3 regions of the Hydrogenophaga electricum genome follow, and region 3 is predicted to be linked to each of the others. Evidence: predicted binding sites of a transcription regulator. Region 3 holds the regulator's gene; each other region holds the start of a gene.
The links. The regulator sigma-54, encoded in region 3, starts transcription at its own class of promoters, with help from an activator protein. The targets are predictions, from matches to a motif close to TGGCANGNAANCTGCTTT.
Positions count from the first base shown of each region.

Region 1: a site for sigma-54 is predicted at 4,804-4,821, ahead of nifE (nitrogenase iron-molybdenum cofactor biosynthesis protein NifE). Genes of this name have one in related genera too.
Region 2: a site for sigma-54 is predicted at 8,202-8,219, ahead of nifB (nitrogenase cofactor biosynthesis protein NifB). Genes of this name have one in related genera too.

Region 1 is NZ_BSPB01000020.1:2,942-12,590, forward strand. Features, by position in the region: gene nifD (nitrogenase molybdenum-iron protein alpha chain) at 1-984, shown strand, start outside; gene nifK (nitrogenase molybdenum-iron protein subunit beta) at 1,012-2,571, shown strand; gene QQK43_RS12850 (hypothetical protein) at 2,691-2,822, shown strand; gene QQK43_RS12855 (hypothetical protein) at 2,804-3,121, shown strand; gene QQK43_RS12860 (hypothetical protein) at 3,147-3,635, shown strand; gene QQK43_RS12865 (hypothetical protein) at 3,649-4,005, shown strand; gene QQK43_RS12870 (ferritin-like domain-containing protein) at 4,086-4,565, shown strand; gene nifE (nitrogenase iron-molybdenum cofactor biosynthesis protein NifE) at 4,855-6,348, shown strand; gene nifN (nitrogenase iron-molybdenum cofactor biosynthesis protein NifN) at 6,361-7,761, shown strand; gene nifX (nitrogen fixation protein NifX) at 7,881-8,294, shown strand; gene QQK43_RS12890 (NifX-associated nitrogen fixation protein) at 8,287-8,775, shown strand; gene QQK43_RS12895 (CCE_0567 family metalloprotein) at 8,801-9,007, shown strand; gene fdxB (ferredoxin III, nif-specific) at 9,004-9,309, shown strand; gene QQK43_RS12905 (nitrogen fixation protein NifQ) at 9,321-9,649, shown strand, end outside.
Region 2 is NZ_BSPB01000034.1:29,099-38,747, forward strand. Features, by position in the region: gene QQK43_RS16635 (Fic family protein) at 1-962, shown strand, start outside; gene QQK43_RS16640 (RcnB family protein) at 997-1,368, opposite strand; gene QQK43_RS16645 (RcnB family protein) at 1,554-1,964, opposite strand; gene QQK43_RS16650 (NACHT domain-containing protein) at 2,538-7,856, shown strand; gene nifB (nitrogenase cofactor biosynthesis protein NifB) at 8,292-9,649, shown strand, end outside.
Region 3 is NZ_BSPB01000021.1:21,935-31,583, forward strand. Features, by position in the region: gene norR (nitric oxide reductase transcriptional regulator NorR) at 1-1,163, opposite strand, end outside; gene ytfE (iron-sulfur cluster repair protein YtfE) at 1,311-1,991, shown strand; gene QQK43_RS13320 (nitric-oxide reductase large subunit) at 2,007-4,361, shown strand; gene QQK43_RS13325 (RNA polymerase factor sigma-54) at 4,424-6,031, opposite strand; gene lptB (LPS export ABC transporter ATP-binding protein) at 6,116-6,865, opposite strand; gene lptA (lipopolysaccharide transport periplasmic protein LptA) at 6,889-7,521, opposite strand; gene QQK43_RS13340 (thiol:disulfide interchange protein DsbA/DsbL) at 7,642-8,286, opposite strand; gene QQK43_RS13345 (SPOR domain-containing protein) at 8,354-9,040, opposite strand; gene argS (arginine--tRNA ligase) at 9,055-9,649, opposite strand, start outside.

The DNA.
Region 1 (9,649 bases), on a different contig from region 3:
CTGATCGGCGACGACATCGAAGCGGTGTCGAAGAAGAAGAGCAAGGAGTACGAAGGCAAGACCATCGTGCCCGTGCGCTGCGAAGGCTTCCGCGGCGTCAGCCAGTCGCTGGGCCACCACCTGGCCAACGACGCGATCCGCGACTGGGTGTTCGACAAGACCGACCCGAACAAGCGCCCCGACTTCGTTTCCACCCCGTACGACGTGGCCATCATCGGCGACTACAACATCGGCGGCGACGCCTGGTCCAGCCGCATCCTGCTCGAAGAAATGGGCCTGCGCGTGATCGCGCAATGGTCCGGCGACGGCACCATCGCCGAGCTGGAGAACACGCCCAAGGCCAAGCTCAACGTGCTGCACTGCTACCGCTCGATGAACTACATCAGCCGGCACATGGAAGAGAAGTACGGCATTCCCTGGTGCGAGTACAACTTCTTCGGCCCGACCCAGATCGAGAAGAGCCTGCGCGAAATCGCCAGCCATTTCGACGACGCCATCAAGGCCAAGACCGAAGCCGTGATCGCCAAGTACAAGCCGCTGATGCAGGCCGTCATCGACAAGTACAAGCCCCGCCTGCAAGGCAAGAAGGTGATGCTGTACGTGGGCGGCCTTCGTCCGCGCCACGTGATCGGCGCCTACGAAGACCTGGGCATGGAAGTGGTCGGCACCGGCTACGAGTTCGGTCACAACGACGACTACCAGCGCACCACGCACTACATCAAGGACTCGACGCTGATCTACGACGACGTGACCGGCTACGAGTTCGAGCACTTCGTCGACAAGGTCAAGCCCGACCTGATCGGCTCGGGCATCAAGGAAAAGTACGTGTTCCAGAAGATGGGCGTGCCCTTCCGCCAGATGCACAGCTGGGACTACAGCGGCCCCTACCACGGCTACGACGGCTTCGCCATCTTCGCCCGTGACATGGACATGGCGATCAGCTCGCCGATCTGGAGCCTGACCAAGGCGCCCTGGAAGAACTGACACCCCACCGTTTTCAAGGAGAGCGTCATGCCCCAATCCGCCGACAAGATCCTCGACCACGAACTGCTGTTCCGTGAGCCCGAGTACCAGGAACTGTTCAAGAACAAGAAGGAGCAGTTCGAATACAACCACAGCGACGAAAAGGTCGGTCAGGTCATCGAATGGACCAAGACCGAGGACTACAAGGCCAAGAACTTCGCCCGCGAAGCGCTGACCGTCAACCCGGCCAAGGCCTGCCAGCCGCTGGGCGCCGTCTACGTCGCCAACGGCTTCCACAAGACCCTGAGCTTCGTGCACGGTTCGCAGGGTTGCGTGGCCTACTACCGCTCGCACTTCTCGCGCCACTTCAAGGAGCCGACGTCCTGCGTGTCCTCGTCCATGACGGAAGACGCAGCCGTGTTCGGCGGCTTGAACAACATGGTCGACGGCCTGGCCAACGCCTACAACCTGTACAAGCCCGACATGATCGCGGTCAGCACCACCTGCATGGCCGAGGTGATCGGTGACGACCTGAACGCCTTCATCAAGACGTCCAAGGAAAAGGGCTCGGTCCCCGCCGAGTTCGACGTGCCGTTCGCCCACACCCCGGCTTTCGTCGGCAGCCACATCACCGGCTACGACAACGCGCTGGTGGGCGTGCTGCAGCATTTCTGGGACGGCAAGGCCGGCACCACCGAGGCGCTGACCCGCGTGCCCGACGACAGCATCAACTTCATCGCCGGCTTCGATGGTTTTGTCGTCGGCAACATGAAGGAAATCCGCCGCATCTTCGACCTGTTCGGCGTCAAGGTGAACGTGCTGTGCGACCCGTCGGGCTCGTGGAGCACGCCCACCGACGGTGAGTTCCGCATGTACGAAGGCGGCACGACCAAGGAAGAGGTGATCGCTGGCCTGCACGCCAAGGCGACCATCGTGTTCCAGGAATACTGCTGCGAGAAGACCAGCAAGTACCTGGTTGAAAAAGGCCAGGAAGTGGTGGCGCTCAATGCCCCGGTGGGCGTGGCCGGCACCGATGCGTTCGTGATGGCCATCAGCCGCCTGACCGGCAAGCCGGTGCCGGCCGAACTGGAGCGCGAGCGCGGTCTGCTGGTGGACGCCATGGCCGACAGCCAGGCCCACCTGCACGGCAAGCGCTACGCCCTGTACGGCGATCCGGACCAGATGCTGGGCTACACGCAGTTCCTGCTGGAGCTGGGCGCCGAGCCGGCCCACGTGCTGGCCACCAATGGCAACGACGCCTGGGCTGCCAAGGTGCAGGCGGTGTTCGACAGCTCGCCCTACGGTGCCGGCTGCAAGGTTTACCCCAAGCGCGACCTGTGGCACCTGCGGTCGCTGCTGTTCACGGAACCGGTGGACTTCCTGATCGGCAACACCTACGGCAAGTACCTGGAGCGCGATACCGGCACGCCGCTGGTGCGCCTGGTGTTCCCGATCTTCGACCGCCACCACTACCACCGCTTCCCGACCTGGGGCTACGAAGGCGGCATGCGCCTGCTGGTCAACCTGCTCGACGAGTTCTTCGAAACCCTGGACGCGAACACCATCGTCACGGGCAAGACCGACTACTCGTACGACATCATTCGTTGAATGTGTCCCCCCGCGCCGCGCTGCGCGCGTCACCCCCCCAGGGGGCGATGCGTGTGGCCCGGCGGATCCGGTTCCCCCGCATCCTTGCCTTGTCAATGCCTTGTTGCCTGGAGATGGTCATGGACGTCGCTCACGAAGCAGAGGATCCGATCTCGACAGCCATGCCTTGGTACGTGCGGCTGTGGCGCTGGATGTGCAACGGGCGTGATGAGATCAACTGGGAGTTCGACACATGGACACCACCCTGGTGAAACACACGCGGGACGGTCGCGCGGTCGAGGTGACCGGCGGCTGGATCTGTCTGGCCGGTGCGCCCGAGGCCGACCGGCTGGTGCCGGTGACCGAGCACCCCAACCGGCAGGCGATCCTGGCGGCGGTGCCGGACGCCACGCACATGGCGGGCCGCCTGCCGCTGACCTCTGCCGAGGCGTCGGTGGCGCGGGCGGCGCTGATGGCCGCGCAAGCGGCCTTCGACGCCAGCCCGGCGGGCATCGCCCAGCGCCTGCGCCAGGCGCTGTGGGACAAGGTAGCTGCCGAGGGGGTGGAATGAACGGGCGCGGTCTGGAGCGGGCGCCGTGATCCATGTCGTGTCCATCGGGCCGGCGCAAGACCACGCCACGGCCTGGTTCGCCTACGACGACGCCGACTTTGCGCGCAAGGTGGCCGCCACCGACCCGCTGGCCGCGTGGGAAATCCACGATGTCGCGACGGTGGCCGAGCTGCTGGCCGATCAGGGGCACGACACGGTGGACGCCGCCGCGCAGGCCGCCTGTCCGGCCCTGTGCGCACTGGGTGCGCGCTACGGCTGGGAACACCCGCTGTACCGCGCCGACCACCTGCTGGGCCGGGGCGTGCTCAGCGAGGAACCGGTCAGCGTGCGCTCCGCGTTCGAAGCGGCGCTGCAGGCCCGGCCGGGCACGCACCGCCTCTACGGGACGGACACCGAAGCGGTGGGCGCGTTTGAAGGGGCCGACCCCTGGCTGTGTGCCCCCGCGCACTGGCGCGCCCGGCATGCGCTGCACCAGCAACTGCTGGCGCTGGACGTGCTGGCCGACAACCTGTGACGGGACGGCGCCCATGCTTCACCGCCTGCAAAGCGACATCCTGATCCACAGCGGCCAGGCCATCGAGACGCTGCTGCAGCCGATGCAGGCCGAGCACGAACTGTTCGACAGCACGGCCACGCTCAACGCGGTTGAAGCCCACCTGCTGGTGATGGCGCAGACCCTGGCGCACCTGGCGCCGCCGCTGGTGTTGCGCCTGGACCGCATCGACTGGCAGGGCTGGGGGCGTTTGCAGCGGCTGCTGGAAAGCGACGACCCCACCCGGCAGGAAGCCGTCTGGTACGGCGTGCGTGCCCTGGTGCCCGCCACGCTGGCGCTGGTGGCCGACCTGCGGCGGCGCGAGCCGGGCTGGTTCGGCCTGCATGTCTGAAGGTGCCCCGCCGTGGACCGTGTCGGCGGGCCGATGCGGGCCCGCGGGGTTGGCATTTTTTCTTCTCCACGAGGAACCTCATGGAATCCGTTGAAGCCTTTCTGGCGCACGCCATCCGCATCGAACAGGAGGCGGCGCTGCGCTTCGGCCAATTGGCCGATGCCATGACCACCCAGGGCAACCGCGAGGTGGGACGCCTGTTCCGGCAACTGGCGAACTATTCCTTGCTGCACCTGGCCGACGCGCGCGAGCGTGCCGGTTACCGCGAACTGCCGCCGCTGCGTCCCGAGGACTACACCTGGCCCGACATCGAGAGCCCCGAGGCCGCAGCGATCTGGGCGGCCGACCCGATGCTGGGGCGCGAGCAGGCGCTGCAGGTGGCACTGGCCGCCGAACAGAGTGGGCTGGATTACTACAGCGATGTCATGCAGCAGACCGTCGACCTCGAGCTGCGGGCGCTGGCCCAGGAGTTCGCCGACGAAGAGGCGGGGCACGTGGCCGAACTCCAGCGCTGGATTGCCCTGCACCAGGCGGGCCAACCTCTGCCCACGGATGTTTAGCAACAAGCGCCAAAGCGCTGAACACGCCGCGCACGCCGCGCACGCTGCGCATTTCACCCCGTCACGCCCGCGAAAGCGGGCGTCCACCGTTGGCGGTGGCGCAGATCGCTGGTCGAGCGGCTGAACCGGCTGGGGGCCGACGCCGGGTCCTTTCGCCTTGTCGCAAACCATCCGTCGGGATTGCTTCAAAACCTTCACAGAACCACCGCCAAACAGCCTGAAAACTGCCCAATGAACCTGGCATCAAACCTGCAAAGAGCCCCTCAACCCACGTTGACAGGAGCGCGCCATGTCGGTTTCCCTCAAAGCCAAAATCGCTGAAGTGTTCGAGGAGCCTGGGTGCGACATCAACCAGGGCAAGAGCGAGAAGGAACGCAAGAAGGGCTGCACCAAGCAGCTTTCGCCCGGCGCGGCCGCGGGCGGGTGTGCGTTTGACGGCGCCAAGATCGCGCTGCAGCCGGTGGCCGACGTGGCCCACCTGGTGCACGGGCCGATTGCCTGCGAGGGCAACAGCTGGGACAACCGCCACAGCGCGTCCTCGCATTCGCAGATCTACCGCACCGGCTTCACCACCGACATCAACGAGCTCGACGTGATCTACGGCGGCGAGAAGCGGTTGTTCAAGTCGATCCGCGAAATCATCGAGAAATACGACCCGCCGGCGGTTTTTGTCTACCAGACCTGTGTGACCGCGCTGACCGGCGACGACATCGAGGCAGTGTGCAAGCGCGCGGCCGAGAAGTTCGGTAAGCCGGTGATACCGGTCAACGCGCCGGGCTTCGCCGGCCCCAAGAACCTGGGCAACAAGCTGGGCGCCGAGGCCATCCTCGACCACGTCATCGGCACCCGCGAACCCGCGTTCACGACGCCGTACGACATCAACATCATCGGCGAGTACAACCTGGTCGGCGAGCTCTGGCAGGTCAAGCCGCTGCTGGATGCGCTGGGCATCCGCATCCTCTCGTGCATCAGCGGCGACGGCAAGTACAACGAGATCGCTTCGGCCCACCGCGCCAGGGTGAACATGATGGTCTGCAGCAAGTCGATGATCAACATCGCGACCAAGATGCAGCAGCGCTACGGCATCCCGTATTTCGAGGGTTCGTTCTACGGCATCAGCGACATGAGCGAGACGCTGCGCCAGATCGCGAAGCTGCTGGTGCAGCAGGGGGCCGACGCCGAACTGCTGGACCGCACCGAACGCCTGATCGAGGTGGAAGAGGCGCGGGCTTACAAGCGCATCGCCGAATACAAGGCGCGCCTGGCCGGCAAGCGCGTGCTGCTGATCACCGGCGGCGTGAAGTCCTGGTCGGTGGTGGCGGCGCTGCAGGAAGGTGGCATGGAGATCGTTGGCACCAGCGTCAAGAAGAGCACCAAGGAAGACAAGGAAAAGCTCAAGGAGATCATGGGCGAAGGCGCCGACGCCCACATGATCGACGACATGACGCCGCGCGAGATGTACGCCATGCTCAAGGACGCACGCGCCGACATCATGCTCAGCGGCGGCCGCTCGCAGTTCGTCGCGCTCAAGGCGCGCATGCCCTGGCTGGACATCAACCAGGAGCGTTATTACGCCTACGCCGGCTACGAGGGCATGGTCGAGCTGGTGCACCAGATCGATCGCACGCTGGCCAACCCGGTCTGGCAGCGCGTGCGCATCGCCGCGCCCTGGGGCGACGACGGTGAGACCCTGGGGGCCGTGGCGCCGACCGCATCGACGGCGCACCTGGCGTCCGTGGCAGCCAAAGCCATGGGTCTCGAACCCGAAGAAGTCCCGGTCTGAACGGAGCGCGCCATGGCACACGTCGTCGAATCCAAGAAAGCCTGCACGGTCAACCCGCTCAAGATGAGCCAGCCGCTGGGTGCGAGCATGGCCTTCCTCGGGCTGGATGCCTGCATGCCGGTCATGCACGGCTCGCAGGGCTGCACGTCCTTCGGTCTGGTGCTGCTGGTGCGGCACTTCAAGGAAGCCATCCCGCTGCAGACCACGGCCATGAACGAGGTGACCACCATCCTCGGCGGTTACGAGAACATCGAGGCCGCGCTGCTCAACATCCGCAAGCGCGCGGCGCCCAAGCTGATCGCGATCTGCTCCACCGGCCTGACCGAGACCAAGGGCGACGACGTGAACGGCTTCCTGGCGCTGGCACGGCAGAAGCACCCGGAGCTGGCCGATACCGAAATCATTTACGTGTCGACGCCCGACTACGTGGGCGCGTTCGAGGATGGTTTCAAACACGCCATCACCGGTGTCGTGAAGTCGCTGGTGAAGCCACTGCCGCTGGTGCAGGATCAGGTCACGCTGCTACCGGGTAGCCACCTGTCGCCGGGCGACATCGACGAACTGCGCGAGATCATCGAAGCCTTCGGTCTCAAGGCCATCGTGCTGCCCGACCTGTCGGGTTCGTTGGATGGCCACATCCCGCCCGACTGGCGCGGCACCACGCTGGGTGGCACCTCGCTGGACGACATCCGCGCGGCCGGCGCCTCGTCCTGGACCATCGGTGTCGGTGAACAGACCCGCGAAGGCGCCGAGGCGCTGCAGGCCATCAGCGGCGCGCCGTTTCAGATCTTCGAGCGCCTGACCGGCATCGAGGCCAACGACCGTTTTCTGATGCGCCTGTCGCAACACAGCGGCCGTCCGGTGCCGGCCAAATACCGCCGCCAGCGCAGCCAGTTGCTGGACGCCATGCTCGACGGCCACTTCTACACCGGGGGCATGACGGTGGCCATCGGCGCCGAGCCCGACCTGCTGCTGGCCATCGGCGCGCTGCTGCACGAGATGGGCGCCGAACTGCGCTGCTGTATCAGCACCACGCAGTCGGCGTCGCACGCGCTGTTGCCAGCCGAGACCGTGCTGCTGGGCGATCTGGAAGACCTGGAACAGGGCGCGAAGGACTGCGACCTGATCGTCACCCACGCGCACGGGCGCCAGGCCGCGCAGCGATTGAACAAGCCGCTGCTGCGCATGGGCTTCCCGGTGTTCGACCGCGTGGGCAATGCGCACCGTGTGCAGGTGGGCTACCGCGGCACCATGGCCCTGATCTTCGAGATCGCCAACCTGATGATCGAACAGATCCCGCACCACCACGCGGACGACTGGCCGCTCACGCCCGAGGCGCGCCGCGCTGCCCTGGCCCGCACGGCCGCGCCCCAGTCCATGCCCCCCAGCCCGCTGGCCGAGGCCAGTGCCTAGCACATGGACCAGCCCTTGCGCCGCTCCGCGTCATGGGGCCGCATCGGGTGGTCCGGCGAAGCCGGCTCCGTTGCAGCCCTGGACCCTGCCCGTGACCCTGACTCACCAAGGAGAACCCCATGAAGATCGCCTTCGCCACCCAGGACCAGGAGCGCGTGGACGCGCACTTCGGCTGGGCCAAGCACATCCTGGTCTACGACATGACCGGGGGCCAGCACCGGTTCGTCGAACGTTTCGACTTCGGCGACACGCTGCAGGAAGACGGTGACGAGGACAAGCTCGCGCCCAAGCTGGCCGCCATCCACGACTGCGCCATCGTCTACGTGGCGGCCATCGGCGGCTCGGCTGCGGCGCGCGTGGTCGCCAGCAAGATCCACCCCATCAAGGTGGCACAGCCCGAACCCATTGCCGAGATCCTGGACAAGCTCCAGGGGGTGCTGCAAGGCACCCCACCGCCCTGGCTGCGCAAGGCGCTGATGCGCGATGCCGCACCGGCCCACGATTTTGAAGACGAGGAACTGAGCCATGGCTGAAACCCTGGAAACCCCGCCCGAGGCCGACAGCGACGCGGTCTGGCTGGCCACGCCGTTCGTGCAGCAACTGATCAAGCAGATGCGCGCCCAGGACAGCCACGGCCACTGGGACGGCAAGAGCGATCTGCAACTGCTCAAGCCCTTCATCCTCACACCCGAGGAGCGGCGCGCGATTCCCCTGCTGGGCGACCCCGACCCCGAAACGCTGTGGCACCTGGAAATCTTCTACAACGCCATCGCCGTGGCGATCGAGCGCGAGACCGGGCAGATGGTCTCGCCCATGATGAAGATGCACCACGAGGGCTTTGGCCGCATGGTGCTGCTGGCCGGTCGGCTGGTGGTGGTGAACAAGCAGTTGCGCGACGTGCACCGCTTCGGCTTTCCGTCGCTGGCCAAGCTGGCCGAGGCGGGGGGCAAGTTCCTCGACGAGGCGGTTGCGATGATCCGTACCTACCCCGACGTCGCGCAATACGGGGCCTGATCGCGGCGCCCCAACGGAGAACCCCATGAGCGAAACCGCCGACGAAATCAAGCAACGCCTGAAGAAGCTCAACGCCCAGGCGACGCAGGCCAAGATGGACCTGCACGACCTGTCCGAAGAGCTGCCGACGGGCTGGGAAAACATCCTGGCGGTGGCGCAGCGCTGCCACGACGCCCACGCGGCGCTGATGGCCGCCCGCCAGGCAGCCGCCGCCAAGGAGTCTGTCTCATGAACGCCTTTTCCGTCACCTTGCCCAGCGGCGCCACCTGGACGCCGACCTTCGTGGCCGCACTCGACGAAACCAAGTGCATCGGCTGCGGCCGCTGCTTCAAGGTCTGCCCGCGCGGTGTGCTCGAACTCGTGGGCCTGACCGAAGACGGCGAGCGCATCGGGATTGATGAGGACGACGACGATGACGACGAGTACGAGCGCAAGGTCATGACCATCGCCCACCAGGCACTGTGCATCGGCTGTACCGCGTGCTCGCGCATCTGCCCGAAGAAGTGCTACACGCACGCACCGGCCCAGGCCTGAGAGGGCGCACCATGAGCCTCACCACCCGCACCGCGTCGGCCTGGCCCAGCCTGAACTGGGGCTTCCTGGAAAGCCGCATGCGGTCGCGCCAGGACGAGATCGACGACGTGGTCGCGCTGCTGCTGACGCATGCCGACTGGGGCGCCGGCCGCAAGGCCGACGTTTACCACGTGGCCTGGTTGCTGGCCTGCGCCTGCCTGGGCGACCGCCACCTCTGGCAGGACATGGGCCTGCCTTCGCGCGACGCGCTCTCGGCACTGATCGCGCACTGGTTCCCCTCGCTCAAGGCGTTGAACGCCAGCGACATGAAGTGGAAGAAGTTCCTCTACCGGCAGCTGTG
Region 2 (9,649 bases), on a different contig from region 3:
CCCGCCGCCTCGGCGTGGACATCGGGGCGCTGGCACCCGCGGACCGCCATGTGGACGGCGTGGTCGACATGGTGCTCGACGCCACCCAGCACCACGCCCAGCCGCTCACTGCCGAGCGCCTGTTCGGCTGGCACGCGGCCCTGTTCCCCACCGGTTTCAGCGGGCACGTGCGCATCCAAGTCGGCCAGTGGCGCAACGACGCGGCTGGCCCCATGCAGGTGGTGTCCGGCCTTGTGGGCCGGGAGAAGGTGCACTACGAAGCCCCGCTCGCCGCCGCGCTGCCCGCACAAACCGCGGCCTTCCTGCGCTGGTTCAACGCGGCCCCGGCCGGCGACCCCCTCATCCACGCCGGGCTGGCCCACCTGTGGCTCGTCACCTTGCAACCGTTTGACGACGGCAACGGGCGCATCAGCCGCGCTGTGGGCGACATGGCGCTGGTTCGGGCTGAGGCATTGAGCGCCGCCGGGCCGCCCCAAGGAGCGAAAGCCCCCTTGGGGGGCGGCGACCCTCGCGGCGGCGGAGCGTGGGGGCTTGATCCTGCGCAGCGCTTCTACAGCCTCAGCGCGCAGATCCAGCGCGAGCGCAAACAGTATTACGACCAGCTCGAAACCACCCAGCGAGGCACGCTGGACGTGACGCCTTGGCTGGCCTGGTTCCTGCCCTGCCTGCTGCGCGCCGTGCAGGGTGCCGACGGCCTGTTGGCCGGTATGCTGGACAAGGCCCAGTTCTGGCAACGCTGGGCGGGCACGCCCATGAATGCGCGGCAGACGCTGGTGCTCAACCATGTGCTGGACCGCCCGCCGGGTGAGGCGGGCGGCAAGCTCACGAACGCGAAGTGGGCAGCGATTGCCCAGTGCTCGGCCGACACGGCACTGCGCGACATCAACGACCTGCTGGCGCGGGGCGTGTTGCGCAAGCTGGAGGGTGGGGGGCGGAGCACGGGGTATGTGTTGAGCAGCTAGACGCTGTCGGAGCGCTCAAACGTGACTTGGCGCCTCAGCGGCCCAGCACCACGTTGACGATCAGGCCCGTGGTGGCCATCACCAGCACGAAGTCGGGCCCCACCTGCACCCAGTGCTGATGGCGGGCCGGGCGCGGCAGCCGGTAGCGCCGGTAGTCCGTCACCACGTAGTGCCGGCTGCGGAACTCGCTGGGCAACGGCCGGCCCCGGCCGAAGGCATGGCTGCGGGCGTTGTGGTAGCGGGGGTGGCGCCGGTCATCGTGCGGGTTGAACTGGGGCGGCTTGTCCTTGCGGTCATCGTGGCGCGCGGAAGGCGGCCAGTCCTTGTGGTCCCTGGCCATGGCCGGCAGGGCCAAGGCACCGGCACCGGCGGCCAACAGGGCTTGAAAAAGGGTGCGTCGTTGCATGGCTTTCTCCTTTCAAAGTCGAAGCTCCATGGTGGGCACCCCGCGTTGCTGGTGTGTAAACCGGCGCGCAAGCGTTCGCAAAGCACGGTGACAAGTGGCGTGCGACGACAGGCCCCCGCGCACACAAAAAAAGCCGGGGCGGACCCCGGCTTTGGGCGGCGGAAAAGGCGTGGCGTCCGCAGCGCTCAGCGGCCCGTGACCACCCGGACGATGACACCCGTGGCGGCAATCACCAGCACGTAGTCGGCACCCACCTGCACCCACTGCTGACGGTGCGTCGGCGCCGGCAGGTGGTGGCGCCGGTAGTCGGCCACCACGTAACTGCGGTGGCGCAGCTCCGTCGGCAGACGCCGGCCTTGACGGAATTCGTCGCCGCGTGCGTTGTAGTAGCGGCGAGACTGGTCATGCGGCGCCGGCCTCTGCTGCGCCTGGGGCTGCGGGCGCTGCTGCGGTGCGGGCTGGGCATGTTGCGGCTGGGGCCTCGCGTGTTGCGGGCCATGGGGCGGCATCTCGTTGGGCTTCTGGGCCAGTGCGGGCAGGGCGATGGCACCCAGGCCGGTGGCGAAGAGGGCAGAGAAAAGGGCGCGTCGTTGCATGAATGGGCTCCGGTAAACAATCGAAGCCTCATGGTGGGCGCCCTTTATGGCTGCTCTGTAAACGCAGCGGCAATCCGGCGCAAAGCGGGCGCTGCGGTGGGACATTCCGCACGAAACGGGGCGGGAAGTTCGCCGTGTGGACTGGTCGGCTGGGGCCCGGCGCCAAGCCGTGGAGTTGTGTTGGCTGGGCCTGATAGCGGTGGATGGAGAACAGCGCAGAAGCGCTGCGTGTGGTGCGCGCTTCAAAGGAGCTCGGGAAGGGATGGGTGCTGACCAGTCGTGCTTGTTGGTCATTCAGCCCAATTGACGTCTGGACGGCTTCAGGCTGATCTGAGTAGTTCGGAGTTCAGCGCTTGGATGACGGCGGCGGCCGTCAATGGTCATTTGACGGTTGGACTTACGTATGACCGCTTCACGCTCATGGCCGTGCACCAGGCGATCGTCCGTACGTTGTGTGGGATTTGTGAAATAGACTGAACTGATTCATTCCCTATCGTGCGGTGAATTAGCTGTTTGCTGTGAAGTCGACCTCGCGCCACGCGTTGATCAATATAGTTCCAACCCTTCCTCGCAATGACAACAGACCAAGGCAGTGAGGGTCAGCAGACCCCAGGCACAACGCAAACAACACCAAGAGGGACCTCACCCGAGCTGACTGGCGGCCAAGGCTTCAGCTTCGAGGATGCTGTCTCTTCGGTATACGCAGCTGCGCTGCTCTGCGAGACGACAGCACCAGCCCTGCCGGGCCGCGTCGTCAGACATGTCTCCGTGCAGCAAGGTTCGTTCGGGCAGCCGCTGGACGACCTGATCGTTCGGGCAGAAGGTGCCGACCAAGTCTTGATAACCTTCAGCGCCCAGGTCAAGCGCAAGCTGGTAATCAGCGCGGCGAGCACGAACACTGACTTCCGAGAGACGATTGAGCGCGCTTACGAAACGCTCTCGTACGCGGATTTTCAGGTTTCGTTGGACAGGGTGGGCGCCATCGTTGGCGAAATATCGGATGCAGCCAAGAGAAGCTTTGAGACGCTTTGTGAGTGGGCGCGGGCAGAAAGCTCCTCGGAACAGTTCGTCCGTAAGCTGCAGACCGATGGTGCCGCGGGAGACAAGCTCTCGCAGTTCGAGGCGGTTCGCGACATCCTCTCGTCCAAGGTGGCGCCCGGCGAGCTTGATTCAGCCACACACAAACTACTGAGTCATTTCGTCCTCATACGCCTGGACTTGCTGACCGAAGGCTCACCGACCGAGGCGCAGACAGTTGCTGGCCTTGCCAATACCCTGGCTCCAGTGGACCGTCCTCGGGCTGACGACCTGTGGCGCCGGTTGCTGGCGTTGGTGCGCGTTTCGCAAGGGCGCGCTGCAGGGTACGACCGCAAGACGCTCGTCGCTCGCCTGAACGGCGCTTTCCGGCTTGCTGGGGCGCCGAGTGCGCAAGGAGCACTGCAGGCCATACAGCAGGAGAGTCGTCTTGCCGCTGCCGAAATCACGAACAGCATCTCTGGCTTGAGTGTGCCGCGCGACACCAGCGTTCAAGCGGTGGTCGAGGCTGCGAAGTCGCCTGGCTTTGTGCAGATTGGCGGCATGCCCGGTGCGGGCAAGTCGGTCGTTCTCCGCTCGGCCGTCGAACAACTTGCCGCCTCTGGAACTGTCCTCTTCATAAAGTCCGACCGTCTGCGGGGGAGCACGTGGGCGCAGTACGCTGCAGCCGCGGGCATGACTCACGGCAACTTGGAGGAGCTCCTAGTGGAGCTTTCCGCGTCCGGCTCCAGCGTGCTGTTCGTCGACGGTATTGACCGTGTAGAGGTCGAACACCGAAGCATTCTCCTGGACCTGCTGAACACCATCCACTCCTCGCCGTTGCTGTCAGGATGGTGCGTTGTGGCCACCGTGCGCGACACGGGAATGGAGCCGCTGCGCACTTGGCTGCCTGCGCGTCTGTTCTCAAGCGGAGTGCGGACGCTGACCATCGACTCTTTCGACGACGAGGAAGCTGAGGCGCTCGCGCAAGCCAAGCCAGCCCTTCGACCACTGCTTTTCGGCAGTGATTCTGTTCGCGCGGTCGTTCGTCGGCCCTTTTTCGCGGCCGTGCTTGCCAAGGAGGTTGACTCGTCGAATGCGCAGGCCACCTCTGAGGTCGACCTTGCGGCTCTGTGGTGGGAGCGCGGCGGCTACGGCGCTGACCCCACGCGGGTGGGCTACCGGCGAAATGCCTTGGTGCAGCTGGCCAAGACTGGCGCACATCAACTTGGCAGGCGTATCCCCATAGCCGATGTCGATGCTCAGGCACTCGCCGAACTCGAGGCGGACGGCATCGTTCGATCTGTCAGACGCGGACATACCGTGCAGTTCTCCCACGACATCTTCTTCGAATGGGCGTTCCTGCAACACCTGGTCCGGGCGGATGACGCCTGGCCAGAGGTCATTCGCGAAGTTGGGGAGCCGCCGGCGCTTGGGCGGGTCGTCGAACTGCTCTCCCAGGCGGAGCTTGCCCACGGCGAGAACTGGGCCAGCCACTTGGCCGCCTTGGAGGGAAATCAGAGACTTCGCTCCCAGTGGCTGCGCGCGTGGATGGCCGGACCGTTCTCCCTAGAGACGTTCGCGCAGTACTCCGTCGCCTTCGACCGAGCGATGCTCGACACTGCCCACTCGCGGGTCGGCAAGGTCGTCGTTTGGTACCAAGCCGAAAAGACGAAGCCGAATACGGCCATTCTCGAGCGCTCATACGCTTCAGACATCGACCTCGACCTCGACCTCGCCAAGCGCATGCTGTACGCGGACATGTGGGGGCATCCTTCGGACGTCGCAGCCTGGGCTCGCTTCTGCGACTGGCTTCTGGACCACGCTTCCGACATCCCAACCGGTGTGATCCCAGACGTGGTCTCGGCGTTCGAGGTCTGGCAGAACATGTTCTCCCCCTACCGAAACCGGGTGTCCGAGCGCATCGTTCAGACCTGCCTAGCCTGGCTGTACCACATCCAGCATCAACGGCATCAAAGGACGTTCTCGACGGACCGCGGGGTCTGGGCCGAGATTGAGGACTGGCGGGATGGCCTGGACGAGCTCGAGTCCGCGCTGCGCACGTTGGTGCTGAACTCTTCGCTCACGCAGGTCTCCTTGGTCACTCAGTACCTCCGCGATTTGCGCCGCCTGGAACAGATGCCACGTCATGCCGTGCAGTCCGTGTTCACACATGCTCCATTTCTCTCGCGTGCTTGCCCTGCAGAGTTAGTCGACTTCACTCTGTCGGTGGTGCGCAAGCGCCTCCCCGTGGTTGTAAAGAAGGACATGCGAGGCCAACACTACTTGGTGTCACACAGCTTCGGCCACTTCGAGTGGAACAAACTCTCTATCGACGACCAGTTCTCGTTCTTTCCTGCGGCTCCGACGAGGGAGCCGTTCCACTCGCTGCTGCAGCAAGCACCGGACCAGGGTAGGAGACTGGTTCGGGAGGTCGCCAACCACGCCATTCGGTCATGGCGGCAGTTGCATCGGCTCTCCCACGAAAAGGATGGAACACCCATCCCGCTCGTCATGCAGTTCCCGTGGGGCAGGCAAGTGTTCTGGGGCGACAGCCGACTCTACTTGGGTGCACGTGGAAGTTTCGGGCCGTCCACCGTCAACTCAGGATGGATGGCTCTTGAGGCGTGGGCGTTCCGTGAGCTTGAGAAAGGCACCGCAGTTGACGATGTCCTCAAGGCGGTCTTGGAAGGGCACCAGTCCGTGGGTGCCCTGGCTGTTGCCGCTGCCATCGCCCTGCAGGCGCAACACACCTCCGCAATCACTCTGCCCATCGCGACGAATCAACGCCTCTGGCACTGGGACATTCGGCGCCAGGTGCAGGACATGACACAGACAGCGAACCTTATCGGGTTCATCAAGCCACAGGACAGACCTCACGGCTTGGCCGTGAAGGAAGGCAACGAACGGCCGGTGCGCCGTGCAGACATCCGCTCGCTCGGCACTCTCATGGTGCTCAGGGGAGGAGAGTTAGGCGCGCAAGCGGCTGCGGCCATCGAAGGCTTTTCGGGTGACCTGCCCTTTGACTACGCCGCGCAACGGAAGAACGCAGGAATGCGTTCGGACCTCGCAAGAACAGCGGAGATATGGGCGGAGCTTGGCAAGCGAGAGAACTATCGCGCAGAACTCAGTCCGGATGAATCCAAGGTGGTCATCTCTCACGAAAATCCCAAAGCGACAGGCGAGGACATTCAGACGATGCAAGCCCGGCACAGCGAGATGGGGCGCTATCTCACGCTTCTGAACTGGGTCTACTCCTACTTTGAAGATGGCAAGCTAAAGGAGTCACTCACGCTAGAAGCTGCTGCAACGGCAGCAAAGGAGCTCGACTTCGAAGACCTTTTCGCCACCGGACATGAACACACGGAGCTGGCACACCAGCGGCAATCGGCCGTTGCTGGCGTAGCTGCAGTCCTCTTGCTTGAAAAGGCTGAAGCGCACCTGCAATGGGGGGGTGAAGTATGCGCTCGTGCTGCGCAGACGCCGGAGGTGCCGCAACCGTTTTTCACCCGCAGCGTGAAGCTCATGCATCATCCGGTGCTCTACGCCACCAGGGGGCTGGGAGCATTGTTCGCAGTTGCGGAAGACGACCAGGACGTCAAGCCTCTGCAGTCTTTCCTCACGGAGCTGTGCGCCCATCCCTACGAGGAAATTGCAGTCGCGGCATTCTGTGCGTTGCTGAGAGCTTGGTCGCGGTATCCGGACATCGCGTGGGCAGCGATACGGTTGGCTACAGTGGTAGCGCTCTTCGAGGTGCAGTATGGTCCAGAAGGAGATGCTGAGGAACTACACCACGCGCGAATCCAGGGGGTGGTCAGCGAGGAACTCCAGCGTCTCCAAGATGGAGCGCCTGTGGCCAATCCCCCCAACTGGCCCGAGCCCTGGGTGCCGATTACTGACGCCGAGGCCGTTCAATCTCGCCGGCGACGTGGCCGTACTGTCGATGCCGAGTGGCGGGTCAACCCATTGGACATCGACACTTCACTCCTCCAAAAGGTTCTGCAGATCATCCCATTGGAAGCTGCTTTGGTGGACCAAGCACACGCGGCGCTGTTTCTGGACTGGTGCGAGGGCTTGGCCAAGTGGACCATCGAGCGAATCGCGCCTTCCTGGGCGAGAAGCAGGCGAGACTTTGAGGACGACTACGCCACCAACAACTTTGAGTGGTGTCACTATCTGTATCAGTTCTTGGCTCGGGTTTCGCTGAAGGTGTCTTTGGAGGAAGGAACACGACGGTTCCTTCAACCGGTCATGACTACCAATGATGAGGCTTTTGCTAACCTCACTGTGTCATTCACAGGCCAACTGATTGGTCAAGTGATGGATAGCTCAAAGATTCCCAAGAATGCCTTGCCGTTGCTCTCTGTTGTCGCACAGCGTGTTCTAACCTATCGGGACTGGCGCCACGGCGGGCACTCACAGCTGGACTTCGTCAACATCGTCAAGCACCTGTTCTTCGCCGACCTCGGGTACGCAGGTGGGGCAGTTCGCTTCGCGAACAGAGACTGGACCGAAGTTGGAACTGTGATTCCAATTTTCGATTCGATACTGCGCGCCCAAGGCTCTGTCACCCTCGTTGCTAGTGCCTGGATGAACCTATGCGAAAGCAGCTTCGAGCACTACCCAGTTCAGCATTTCGTTGACAACATTGAGCATCTCCTGGTCGGAGAGGGGACCCTGCCTCGATGGCGTGGCACCCAATTGCCGGCGCGGCTATCGGGGCTGATTCAGCGCTTCAGCGAGCGGCAGCAGCCCATGCCCTTGGCGATGGCGCAGAAGCTTTTGCGAGCACTCGACAGGCTCGTTGACATGGGCGACAGGCGCGCTGCTGCTGTGCAACTTAGCGAGGTCTTCCGCTCCGTTCGAGTCACGAACTGAACTCGTGCATTCGAGCAGCAACCTATTCAGCTCGTAGTCGCGCTGCCCTCGATCGCGGTCATTGATGACGCCACGCGGCTTAGTGAACTAGTGACGGATTAGCGCTCGGTTCCGAACCCAGTTCTCTTCGTCACTGACGGCTTCCGCTGTACAGCAACCCGCCACAGCACCTTGCCCATTCCCAACTCGTCAAGCGCAAGCCTTGCAGCCCAAGCTCCTCAGCCAAAGACGGCGAGCCACCTTTGTCGCAACCCCGACGCCACGCCGCCCCCATCCGCCCGTCCTTGTGCCCTTTCCTACACACGACAAAACCTTCAGATCATTGATTTGAAAAGACTTTTCCGGTGGCACGGAAATCGCTGAAGGCCTGCCGAGCGGCCATGGTCGGCCGCGGGAAGGGTCTTCATGTCGTCGACAAGCACCGCTGCGGGTTCCATGCCCGCCAAGACGTACCTGTCCATCGGTTCGATCAGGCCGCTGGGGGCGAAGCTCGATGTGCCCGAAGCCGGCGGGGGCTGCGGCACCTCGGGCGGTGAGGGCAAGGCCAGTTGCGGGTCGTCGGGCGGGCCCGACGACATGCCGGCCGAGATCTGGGAGAAGGTCAAGAACCATCCCTGCTATTCCGAAGAGGCCCACCACCACTACGCCCGCATGCACGTGGCCGTGGCGCCGGCCTGCAACATCCAGTGCAACTACTGCAACCGCAAGTACGACTGCTCCAACGAAAGCCGCCCCGGCGTCGTGAGCCAGAAGCTCACCCCCGAGCAGGCGGTCAAGAAGGTGGTCGCGGTCGCGAGCGAGATCCCGCAGATGACGGTGCTCGGCGTCGCCGGCCCGGGCGATTCGCTGGCCAACCCCAAGAAGACCTTTGAGACCTTCCGCCTGCTGCAGGAACAGGCGCCCGACATCAAGCTCTGCATCTCCACCAACGGCCTGGCGCTGCCGGACTATGTGGACGAGATCTGCCAGTACAACGTCGACCACGTGACCATCACCATCAACATGGTGGACCCGGCCGTGGGCGCCAAGATCTACCCGTGGATCTTCTGGGACCACCGGCGGATCACCGGCTACGAGGCCGCCAAGATCCTGCACGAACGCCAGATGCTCGGGCTGGAGATGCTGACCGCGCGCGGCGTGCTCACCAAGATCAATTCGGTGCTGATCCCCGGCATCAACGATCAGCACCTGATGGACGTGAACCGCGAGGTGAAGAAGCGCGGTGCCTTCCTGCACAACATCATGCCGCTCATCTCCGAGGCGGAGCACGGCACGGTGTTCGGGCTGACGGGCCAGCGCGGCCCGAGCGCGCAGGAACTCAAGGCCGTGCAGGACGCCTGCGCGGGCGGTGCGAACCTGATGCGCCACTGCCGCCAGTGCCGCGCCGACGCGGTGGGCCTGCTGGGCGAAGACCGGTCGGACGAGTTCACGCTCGACAAGATCGAAGAGATGGAGGTTGTGTACGACCTCGACAAGCGCCGCGCCTACCAGGACAAGGTCGAGGTCGAGCGCCAGGCGCAACACGCCGCCAAGCAGGAAGCGCTGGCCGCGAGCGCGGCGCTGCCGGCGGACGCCGACATGAAGGTGCTGGTGGCGGTGGCCACCAAGGGCGGTGGCCGCGTCAACGAGCACTTCGGCCACGTCACCGAGTTCCAGATTTTTGAGGTCAGCGCGGCCGAAGCGCTGTTCGTCGGCCACCGCCGGGTGGACCAGTACTGCCAGGGCGGTTTCGGCGACGACGAGCAACTGCCCAGCGTGGTCCGCGCCATCAACGACTGCCACGCGGTGCTGGT
Region 3 (9,649 bases):
GTGCTCAGGCGCAGGCTGCGCAGGCCCAGCCGCGCGCGGTTGCGCTCCAGGAATCGTCCGGCCAGCAGCAGCACGTCGTGGCCGCGTTCGCGCAGGGGCGGGATCGGGATCGGGTAGACCGAGAGGCGGTGGTAGAGATCGGCGCGGAAGCCGCCGTCGCGCACAAGCTCGCGCAGGCTGCGGTTGGTGGCCGCCACCACGCGCACGTCGACGCGCCGTGGCCGGTCGGCACCCAGGCGCTGAATCTCGCCGTTCTGCAGGGTGCGCAGCAGCTTGGCCTGCACCGCCAGCGGCAGCTCACCGACCTCGTCCAGGAACAGCGTGCCGCCTTCGGCGGCCTCGAAGCGGCCGGGACGATCACTCACCGCACCGGAAAACGCGCCCTTGACGTGCCCGAACAGCTCGCTCTCGGCCAGCGATTCGGGCAGCGCCGCGCAGTTGACATGCACCAGCGAGCGACCGTGGCGGCGCGACAAGCGGTGCAGGCGGTGCGCGAACAGCTCCTTGCCCACCCCGGTTTCGCCCAGCAGCAGCACCGGCAGTTCGGAGTCGGCCACCACCGCCAGTTCGTGCAGCAACCGCGCGATGGCCTCGCTCTGGCCGAGGATGTCACCCTCCTCGCCGACCGGGCGCTCGGCCGTGTCGACGCCGCCCAGTCGCAGTGCGCGCGCCTGGGCCTCCAGCCGCGACATGCGCACCGCCGCCTCGACCAGCGGGCGCAGCGCCTGCAGATCCGCCTGGGCGCGGGCATCGAAGGTGCCCACCCGCAGGGCGTCCAGCGTCAGCGCGCCCCAGGACTCACCCTCAACCGCCACCGGCACGCCCATGCAGTCGTGCACGGGCAGCGGCTCGCCCGCGTGTTCGTCGATCAGGCCGTCGTAGGGATCGGGCAGCGTGCTGTCGTGATGGAAGCAGGTCACGCCCGAGCGGGCCAGGATGGCCGACAGGCGTGGATGCGCCTGCAACTCGAAACGCCTGCCCAACGCGTCGCGCACCAGCCCGTCGACCGCGACCGGGCGCAGATGTTCGGCCTCGCGCTGCAGCAAGGCCACGGCACCACAGCCGAAGTGCTCACGCAGGCTGCTCACCAAGCGCTGCAGGCGCACCGCCGGCGGCAACTCGGCAGCCAGGTCGGTCAGCAGCAGCGACAAGACGGCATCCACGGTTATTTATACCTTTAAAGGGTTGAATCAACCCCAATCAGATGCGGTGATTATGACCATTCATGGCCCCAGCATATTGAATTTGCACGTTTTTTTCCAGGCACACCATTCGCACTGTCCTGAGCATCCCAAGACCTGGAGAACCTCATGGATGCCTTCATCGACCAACCCCTGGGCCAACTGGCCCGCCGCATCGCCGGCGCTACGCGCGTGTTCGACGCCCATGGCCTGGACTTCTGCTGCGGCGGCCGCCACACACTGCGCGAGGCCGCCACCTCGCGCGGGCTCGACCCGCAGCCGATTGCCCAGGCGCTGCAAGCCGTCGCCGCCTTGGGCACGCCCACCGGCGAGCGCGACTGGAACAGCGCCACCCCGACCGAACTGGTCGACCACCTCCTGACCCGCTTCCACGCCGTGCACCGCGAACAGTTGCCCGAGCTGGTGCGGCTGGCGCGCAAAGTGGAGCAGGTTCACGGCGACCGCCCGGACTGCCCCACCGGCCTGGCCGACCACCTCAGCTCCATGCAGCAGGCGCTGGAAAGCCACATGCAGAAGGAAGAGCAGGTGCTGTTCCCGATGTTCGCGCGCGGCCAGGGCACGCTGGCGCGCATGCCCATCGGCGTGATGCGGCGGGAACACGACCACCACGGCGAGTCTTTGCAGCATCTGATGGCGCTGACGCAGGACATCACGCCCCCACGCGGCGCCTGCACCACCTGGCGCGCTCTCTACCTGGGCCTGGCCACCTTCCGCGCCGACCTGATGGTCCACATCCACCTCGAAAACAACGTGCTGTTCGAGCGCTTCGCGCCCGCACTCGCGCACTGAAACCGGAGCACCGACATGGGTCCGTACAAGAAACACTGGTTCGCGCTGATCGGCGTGCTCATCGCGATGTTCTCGCTGCTCGGCTACTTCGGCGCCGACGTCTACCGCTCGGCCCCGCCGATCCCGGCCCAGGTGGCCAGCACCGACGGCCAGGTGCTGTTCGGCCGCGACGACATCCTCGACGGCCAGACGGCGTGGCAGTCGGTGGGCGGCATGCAGTTGGGCTCCATCTGGGGTCACGGCGCCTACCAGGCGCCGGACTGGACGGCCGACTGGCTGCACCGCGAGCTGACGGCCTGGCTGGACCTGGCCGCGCAGGCAGCGCACGGTCAGTCTTTCGCGCAACTCGATACCACCGCCCAGGGCGCCCTGCAAGCACAACTGCGCGCCGAGTACCGCGGCAACGGTGTCGACGCCGCGCAGCGCCTGGTGGTCAGTCCCCGGCGCGCGCAGGCGATGGCCGCCACCGCGGCCTACTACGAGCGCCTGTTCGCCGCCGATCCGGCGCTGCGTGGCACGCGCCAAAGCTACGCCATGAAAGAAGACACCCTGCCCAGCGCCGAGCGGCGCCAGGACCTGACACACTTTTTCTTCTGGACCGCCTGGGCCGCGGCCACCGAACGCCCCGGCTCGGCGGTCACCTACACCAACAACTGGCCGCACGAGCCGCTGATCGGCAACGCCCCCAGCGCCGAGAACGTGGTCTGGTCGGTCGCCAGCGTGGTGATCCTGCTGGCCGGCATCGGTTTCCTGGTGTGGGGCTGGTCCTTCCTGCGCGCGTACGAGGCGCCGCTGCCCACAGCGCCGACACACGACCCCCTGACGCTGAGCGCGCTCACCCCGTCGCAGCGGGCTCTGGGCAAGTACCTTTTCCTGGTGGTGGCCCTGTTCGTGTTTCAGGTCTTCATTGGCGGGTTCACCGCGCACTACACGGTCGAAGGCCAGCACTTCTACGGCATCGACGTGTCGCAGTGGTTTCCCTACGCGCTCACCCGCACCTGGCACATCCAGAGCGCCCTGTTCTGGATCGCCACCGGCTTCCTCGCCGTGGGCCTGTTCCTGGCGCCCGTCATCAACGGCGGCAAGGACCCGAAGTTCCAGAAGCTCGGGGTGGATGTGCTGTTCTGGGCGCTGGTGTTCGTGTGCGTCGGCTCCTTCATCGGTAACTACCTGGCCATCGCGCAGAAGTTGCCACCAGCCTGGAGCTTCTGGCTCGGCCACCAGGGCTACGAATACGTCGACCTCGGGCGCCTGTGGCAGATTCTCAAGTGGGTCGGTATCCTGCTGTGGCTGGTGCTGATGCTGCGCGGCGTGCTGCCGGCGCTGCTGTCAGGAGAGCGCCGGGCCGCCCCAAGCTCTTCTGCTCCCCTTGGGGGACGGGCCGGGCGAAGCCTGGACCTGGGGGCCAACAGTTCTGATGGCGAAGACAAGAACCTGCTCGCCCTGCTGACCGCTTCGGTCGGGGCCATCGGTCTGTTCTATGGCGCCGGCCTGTTCTACGGCGAGCGCACCAGCCTCACGGTGATGGAGTACTGGCGCTGGTGGGTGGTGCACCTGTGGGTCGAAGGTTTCTTCGAGGTCTTCGCCACCGTGGCGCTGGCCTTCGTCTTCAGCAGCATGGGCCTGGTCTCGCGCCCCATGGCCACCACCGCCAGCCTGGCTTCGGCCTCGCTGTTCCTGCTGGGCGGCATTCCGGGCACCTTCCACCACCTGTACTTCGCGGGCACCACCACGCCGGTGATGGCGGTGGGGGCGGCCTTCAGCGCGCTGGAAGTGGTGCCGCTGATCGTGCTGGGCCACGAAGCCTGGGACAACTGGCGCCTGAAGACCCGTGCGCCCTGGATGGACAACCTGCGCTGGCCCCTGATGTGCTTCGTGGCCGTGGCCTTCTGGAACATGCTGGGCGCGGGCGTCTTCGGCTTCATGATCAACCCGCCCATCTCGCTGTACTACGTGCAGGGTCTGAACACCACACCGGTGCATGCACACGCCGCCCTGTTCGGGGTGTACGGCTTCCTGGCACTGGGCTTCACACTGCTGGTGCTGCGTTACCTTCGCCCGCAGTTCGTTTTCAGCCCCGTCCTGATGCCAACCGCGTTCTGGGGCCTCAACGTCGGCCTGGTGCTGATGATCGCCACCAGCCTGCTGCCCATCGGCATCCTGCAGTTCCACGCCAGTGTCAGCGAGGGCCTGTGGTACGCCCGCAGCGAAGCCTTCCTGCAGCAGCCGCTGCTGCAGACGCTGCGCTGGGTGCGCACCTTCGGTGACGTGGTGTTCATCGTTGGCGCCGTGGCCATGGCCTGGCAGGTGGTGTGGGGCCTGGCCAGCCGCGGCGCACCCGCCACCACGCTGCGCACGCGCACTGCCTGAGCACGCACCGAGCGCCCTGCCTGCCAAAACGCCGCCCTTTGGGCGGCGTTTTTTCGGGTCTGTCAGAGCGCCTTGCGCAGATTGGCCGGGGCGATGCGCAGCGCCTCGCGGTACTTGGCCACGGTGCGGCGCGCGCACTCGATGCCCTGCTCCTTGAGCATGTCCGAGAGCTGGTTGTCCGACAGCGGTTTTTTGGTGTCTTCGGCCGAGATGAACTGTTTGATGAGCGCGCGCACCGCGGTGCTCGACGCGTTGCCGCCGGTTTCCGTGCCCAGCGAAGAACCGAAGAAGTACTTCAGCTCGTAGGTGCCGAACGGCGTGGACATGTACTTGGCCGTCGTCACGCGGCTGATGGTCGACTCGTGCAGGCCCAGTTCGTCGGCGATCTCGCGCAGCACCAGCGGGCGCATGGCCAGTTCGCCGTGCATGAAGAAATTGCGCTGGCGCTCGACGATGGCGCTGGACACGCGCAGGATGGTGTCGAAGCGTTGCTGGATGTTCTTGATGAACCAGCGCGCTTCCTGCAGGCGCTGCTGCATCGCCGCGTGGCCGCCTTCGCTGTCGCGCCCTCCGCGCTGGCCCCGCAGCGCGTTGGCGTACACATCGTGCACGCGCAGGCGGGGCATGACGTCGGGATTGAGCACCACCTTGAAGCCGCGCCCGGCACGCAGCACGATCACGTCGGGCACGACGATGTTGCGCTCCACGTCGACAAAGCGCCGCCCCGGCTTGGGTTCAAGCCCGGCAATCAGGCCCAGGGCGGCGCGCACCGTCTCGTCGTCCGCCCCCGTGAGCGCACACAGGCGCTTGATGTCACGCTTGGCCACCAGCTCCAGCGGTTGCTGGCAGATCGCCAGCGCGATGCGGGCTGCCGGGGTGTTGCGCAGTTCCTGGATCTGCAGCCGCAGGCATTCGGCCAGATCGCGCGCCCCCACACCAGCGGGCTCCATCGCCTGCAGCCAGCCCAGCGCGATGCGCAGTTGCTCTTCGGCCTCCTCGGCCTCTTCAAGCGACGGCAAACCGGTGTCGGGATGGGCCAGGCGCCACCACGCGCGGGCCAGATCACCCAGATCGCCATCCAGATAGCCGTCATCGTTCAGCGATTCGATGAGGAAGAACAGCGCGGCCGCGTCGTCGTCCCCGATGCGCAGCATGCGCGCCTGTTCGTGCAGGTGGTCCTGCAGGCTGATCAGGCTGCGCGCCAGCTCGGCCGCGCTGGCGGTTTCGTCGTCGTCCGACGCGCCGTTGCGCGGCGGCGCGTCACCGCCCCATTCGCTGTCATCGGGCGCGATTTCGACCGTGCCGTCGCCTTCCCAGCTTTCTTCCACGGGGGCCGAGCCGTCGAGCCGGCCTTCCAGGTCGTCGGCCGGGGCGCTTTCATCCGAGGCGGACAGGCGCTCGCCCGCCGAAGCGGCGGCGCCATCATCCGCACCGCTCCCCGACTCGCTGAGCTGTTCGCCCGCGCTGACCGGTGCGTCGGTGGCCGACAGGCCAAACTCCTCGCGCTCGGCGCTTTCTTCCGTGCGCTCCAGGAAAGGGTTCTCGTCGAGCATCTGCTCGACTTCCTGCGCCATTTCGAGCGTGGACAGCTGCAGCAACCGGATCGACTGCTGCAGTTGCGGCGTCAGGGCCAGGTGCTGCGAAACCCGCAGGGAGAGCGACTGTTTCATGCCGCCGCCCGCTCCGCATCACGCCATGCCGGGCGCATGCCCGTCGGAAGCTGTCCGCCAGGTCCGGTCATCCGCATGCTGGCCTCACATCCGGAAGTGTTCGCCGAGATACACCCGACGCACGTCGGCGTTCTCGACGATCTCGGCCGTGGTCCCGCTGGCCAGCACCTGGCCATCGCTGATGATGTAGGCGTGGTCGCAGATGCCCAAGGTTTCGCGCACGTTGTGGTCGGTGATCAGGACACCGATGCCCTTGTCCTTGAGGAAAGCGATGATCTGCTGGATTTCGAGCACGGCGATCGGGTCGATACCGGCAAAGGGTTCGTCCAGCAGGATGAAGCGCGGCCGGGTGGCCAGCGCACGCGCGATTTCCACGCGGCGACGCTCCCCACCCGAGAGCGCCGGTGCGGGCGAATCGCGCAAGTGGTCGACCCGCAATTCCTTGAGCAGTTCGTCGAGACGGTCGTTGATATCGACCGCCGACAGCGGCTCGCCGTTCACATCGTGCTGCAGCTCCAGCACCGCGCGCACGTTCTGCGCCACCGTGAGCTTGCGAAAAATCGAGGCTTCCTGCGGCAAATAGCCCAGGCCCAGGCGGGCCCGCCGGTGGATGGGCAGGCGCTCGATGCGCATGCCGTCGAGTTCGATTTCGCCACCGTCGGCCCGCAGCAGGCCCACGATCATGTAGAACGATGTGGTCTTGCCCGCGCCATTGGGGCCCAGCAGACCGACCACCTCGCCCTTGTCGACCGAGAGCGAGACGTTCTTGACCACCTTGCGGCTGCCATAGGCCTTGCGCAAGCCGCGTGCTTCCAGCCGGCTGCGGACCGCCATCGGCGCCGGGGCCTCCGCCGCCGTCACTGCTTCTGCTCGGGAAGGGTGTTGGTGGACCGCAGTTGGGCGGGCGCTGTGGCGGGTGCCGGCTTCGCCTGCTCGTCCGGGATCGGGGTCAGCATGGCCCGCACACGGCCGGAAGGATTGGACGCGGTGGCGGCAGCGCCGCCCTTGACGGTGTAGACCTCGGTGGCGCTGCTGTAGGTAATCTGGGTGCCCGAGCTCTCGTCGTTGAGCTGGGTGCCCCGGTAACGGCGCATCACCGCCTTGCCGGTGAACACCACGGTTTCGGAGGCGCTTTCGTATTCGATGCGCTCGCCCTCACCCTCGATCCATTCGTCCACGCCTTCGCGTTTCTGCCGGAAGAAAGCCAAGGCATTCGGTCCCCCGACGAGCAGACCGAACTGGTTGCCCTGCGGGTCCTGGCGCACCTCCATGCGCGCACCGCGCATGATGATCGTGCCCTTGGTGGCCACCACCTTGCCGGTGAACACGCTCAGTTGCTTAGCATCTTCATAGCGCAGGCTGTCGGCCTCGATGTTCAACGGCTTGTCCTTGTCGGCCAACTCCGCATGCACGGCGCCCACGGGCAACGCGCAGGCCAAGGCCAGCAACAGGGAGCGGATCGGGAAGCGGGGGTTTTGAAGCACGGGCATGGCAGGTGAGGGCACGAAACTTGCATTCATTGTAGCCTTCACCGGCCGGCGTTCGGCGCGCATGGCCGAACAAATTGCGGGGCCTTTGACCGGCCCCGCCACCAGGTGACCCAAACCCGGTCAGCCCTTGCGCAGATCGGCGATCAGTGCGTCGGCCACCTGCAGGGTCTTGGGACCTTGACCCGGGACGTAGAAACGTCCTCCAATCCCCAGCGACGGGGTGGCCTCCACCAGATAGGCTTCCTGCATCTGGGCCGCGCGCCGCGCCTTGCCCGCCACCGAAAACGCGTTGTAGTTCTCGGTGAACTTGGCGGTGTCCAGCCCTTGCTTGCCGACCCAGGCGGTGATGGTCTCGGCGGTGGTCAGGCGTTGCCGCTCGACGTGGATGGCCTTGAAAACCTTTTCGTGCAAGGCATCGAGCTGGCCCATCGCTTCGAGTGCGTAGAACAGCCGCTGCAGCGGCACAAAGGCTTCGCTGAACGCGACAGGCATACGACGCACGGTCACGTGGGCCGGTTTCTTCTGAATCCAGGCGCTGAAGATGGGCTCGAAGTTGAAGCAGTGCACGCAGGTGTAGGCGAAGAACTCGATCACCTCCACCTGCCCGTTCGGGGCATCCACCGGCGCGGGGCGGCCCAGGCGCTGGTATTCGTTGCCTTCCTTGAAGCCCCCGACCTGGGCCTGCGCCAGCGGGGACCACAAGGCACCGGATACGGCGCCCGCGCCGGAGGCCAGCAGGGAAGCGGAAAACTGACGACGTTGCATGTAAGGACTCCTGTGATGAGCGGGTTGGTGGCCGGCGCCGCGGCAAAGTTCCCGCGGACGCGGGGTGTCAGCGCGGCACGCGCACCAGCGCCGCCTCCACCCCGCCGGACTCGAGCTGCTCGCGGGTCGCGTCGGCCGGCACCTTCTGCTGGAACGGTCCCACACGGACCCGGAACACCGGTCGCCCGGCCTGTTCGCGCTCGGTGATGTTGGCGGCAAACCCCATCATGGCCAGACGCGCACGCTGTGACTCGGCTTCCTCGGGACTGCGGAAAGCCCCCGCCTGCACAAAGTAGACAAAAGGCTCGGCACCGCCCACGGTGGCTGCGGACGCTGGTGCCGAGGTGTCGCGCGTGACGGTGACCGTCACCGTGCCAGGGGCTGCGGGCGCCGGCGAGCCCAGGCGCGACTGCACCAGGTCACCGATCGGGTCGGCCGAGCTGGCGGGTGCAGCAGGCGCAGCAGCGGGGGCAACGCCCGGTGCCGTCACGGCGGGATCGCCCGATTCGGGCGCCGGCGCCGCCGCAGGCAGCGGGGCCTTGCTGGCGAGGCCGGCGTTCGGGTTCCAGCCCTTGTTGCGCTCGGCCTCGGCCGCGTCCTGCGCCGCCGAGCGGGAAACGCCCCGGTCCACAAAGGGCACCGGCACGCGCGTGACGTACATCGCCACGGCCAGGGCGATGGCCAGACCGACCAGAACGCCCACCACAAAACCGATCAGGGTGCCGCCACGCTGCGGCCGGGGAGAATGTTTCATCCGGAACTCGTGCCTTACATTTTTTGCGGTGCGTCCACACCCAGCACCGCCAGGCCATTGTGCAGCACCTGGGCGGTCGCCGCGACCAGCGCCAGGCGGGCCTTTTTCACGGCTTCGTCATCGACCAGGATGCGCTCGGCGTCGTAGTAGCTGTGGTAGGCCGCCGCCAGTTCGCGCAGATAGAAGGTCACATCGTGCGGAGCGAAATCGGCCGCTGCGGCCGTGAGCATGGCCGGGTACCGGGCCAGCAGCAGCATCAGTGCCTGGGCCTGCGGCCCCTCCAGCGCCGACAGGTCGGTGTCCTGGAGAGCGGCCCTGTCACCGCCCCAGGCCGCGAGCACCGAGCAGATGCGCGCGTGCGCGTACTGCACGTAGTAGACCGGGTTGTCGTTGTTCTTCTGCACCGCCAGATCGACGTCGAAGGTGTATTCGGTGTCGGGCTTGCGGCTGAGCAGGAAGAAGCGCACGGCATCCTTGCTGGTCCACTCGATCAGGTCGCGCAGCGTGACGTAGCTGCCGGCGCGCTTGCTGATCTTGACCTCTTCGCCGTTGCGCACCACGCGCACCATGGTGTGCAGCACGTAGTCGGGGTAGCCCTGCGGGATGCCC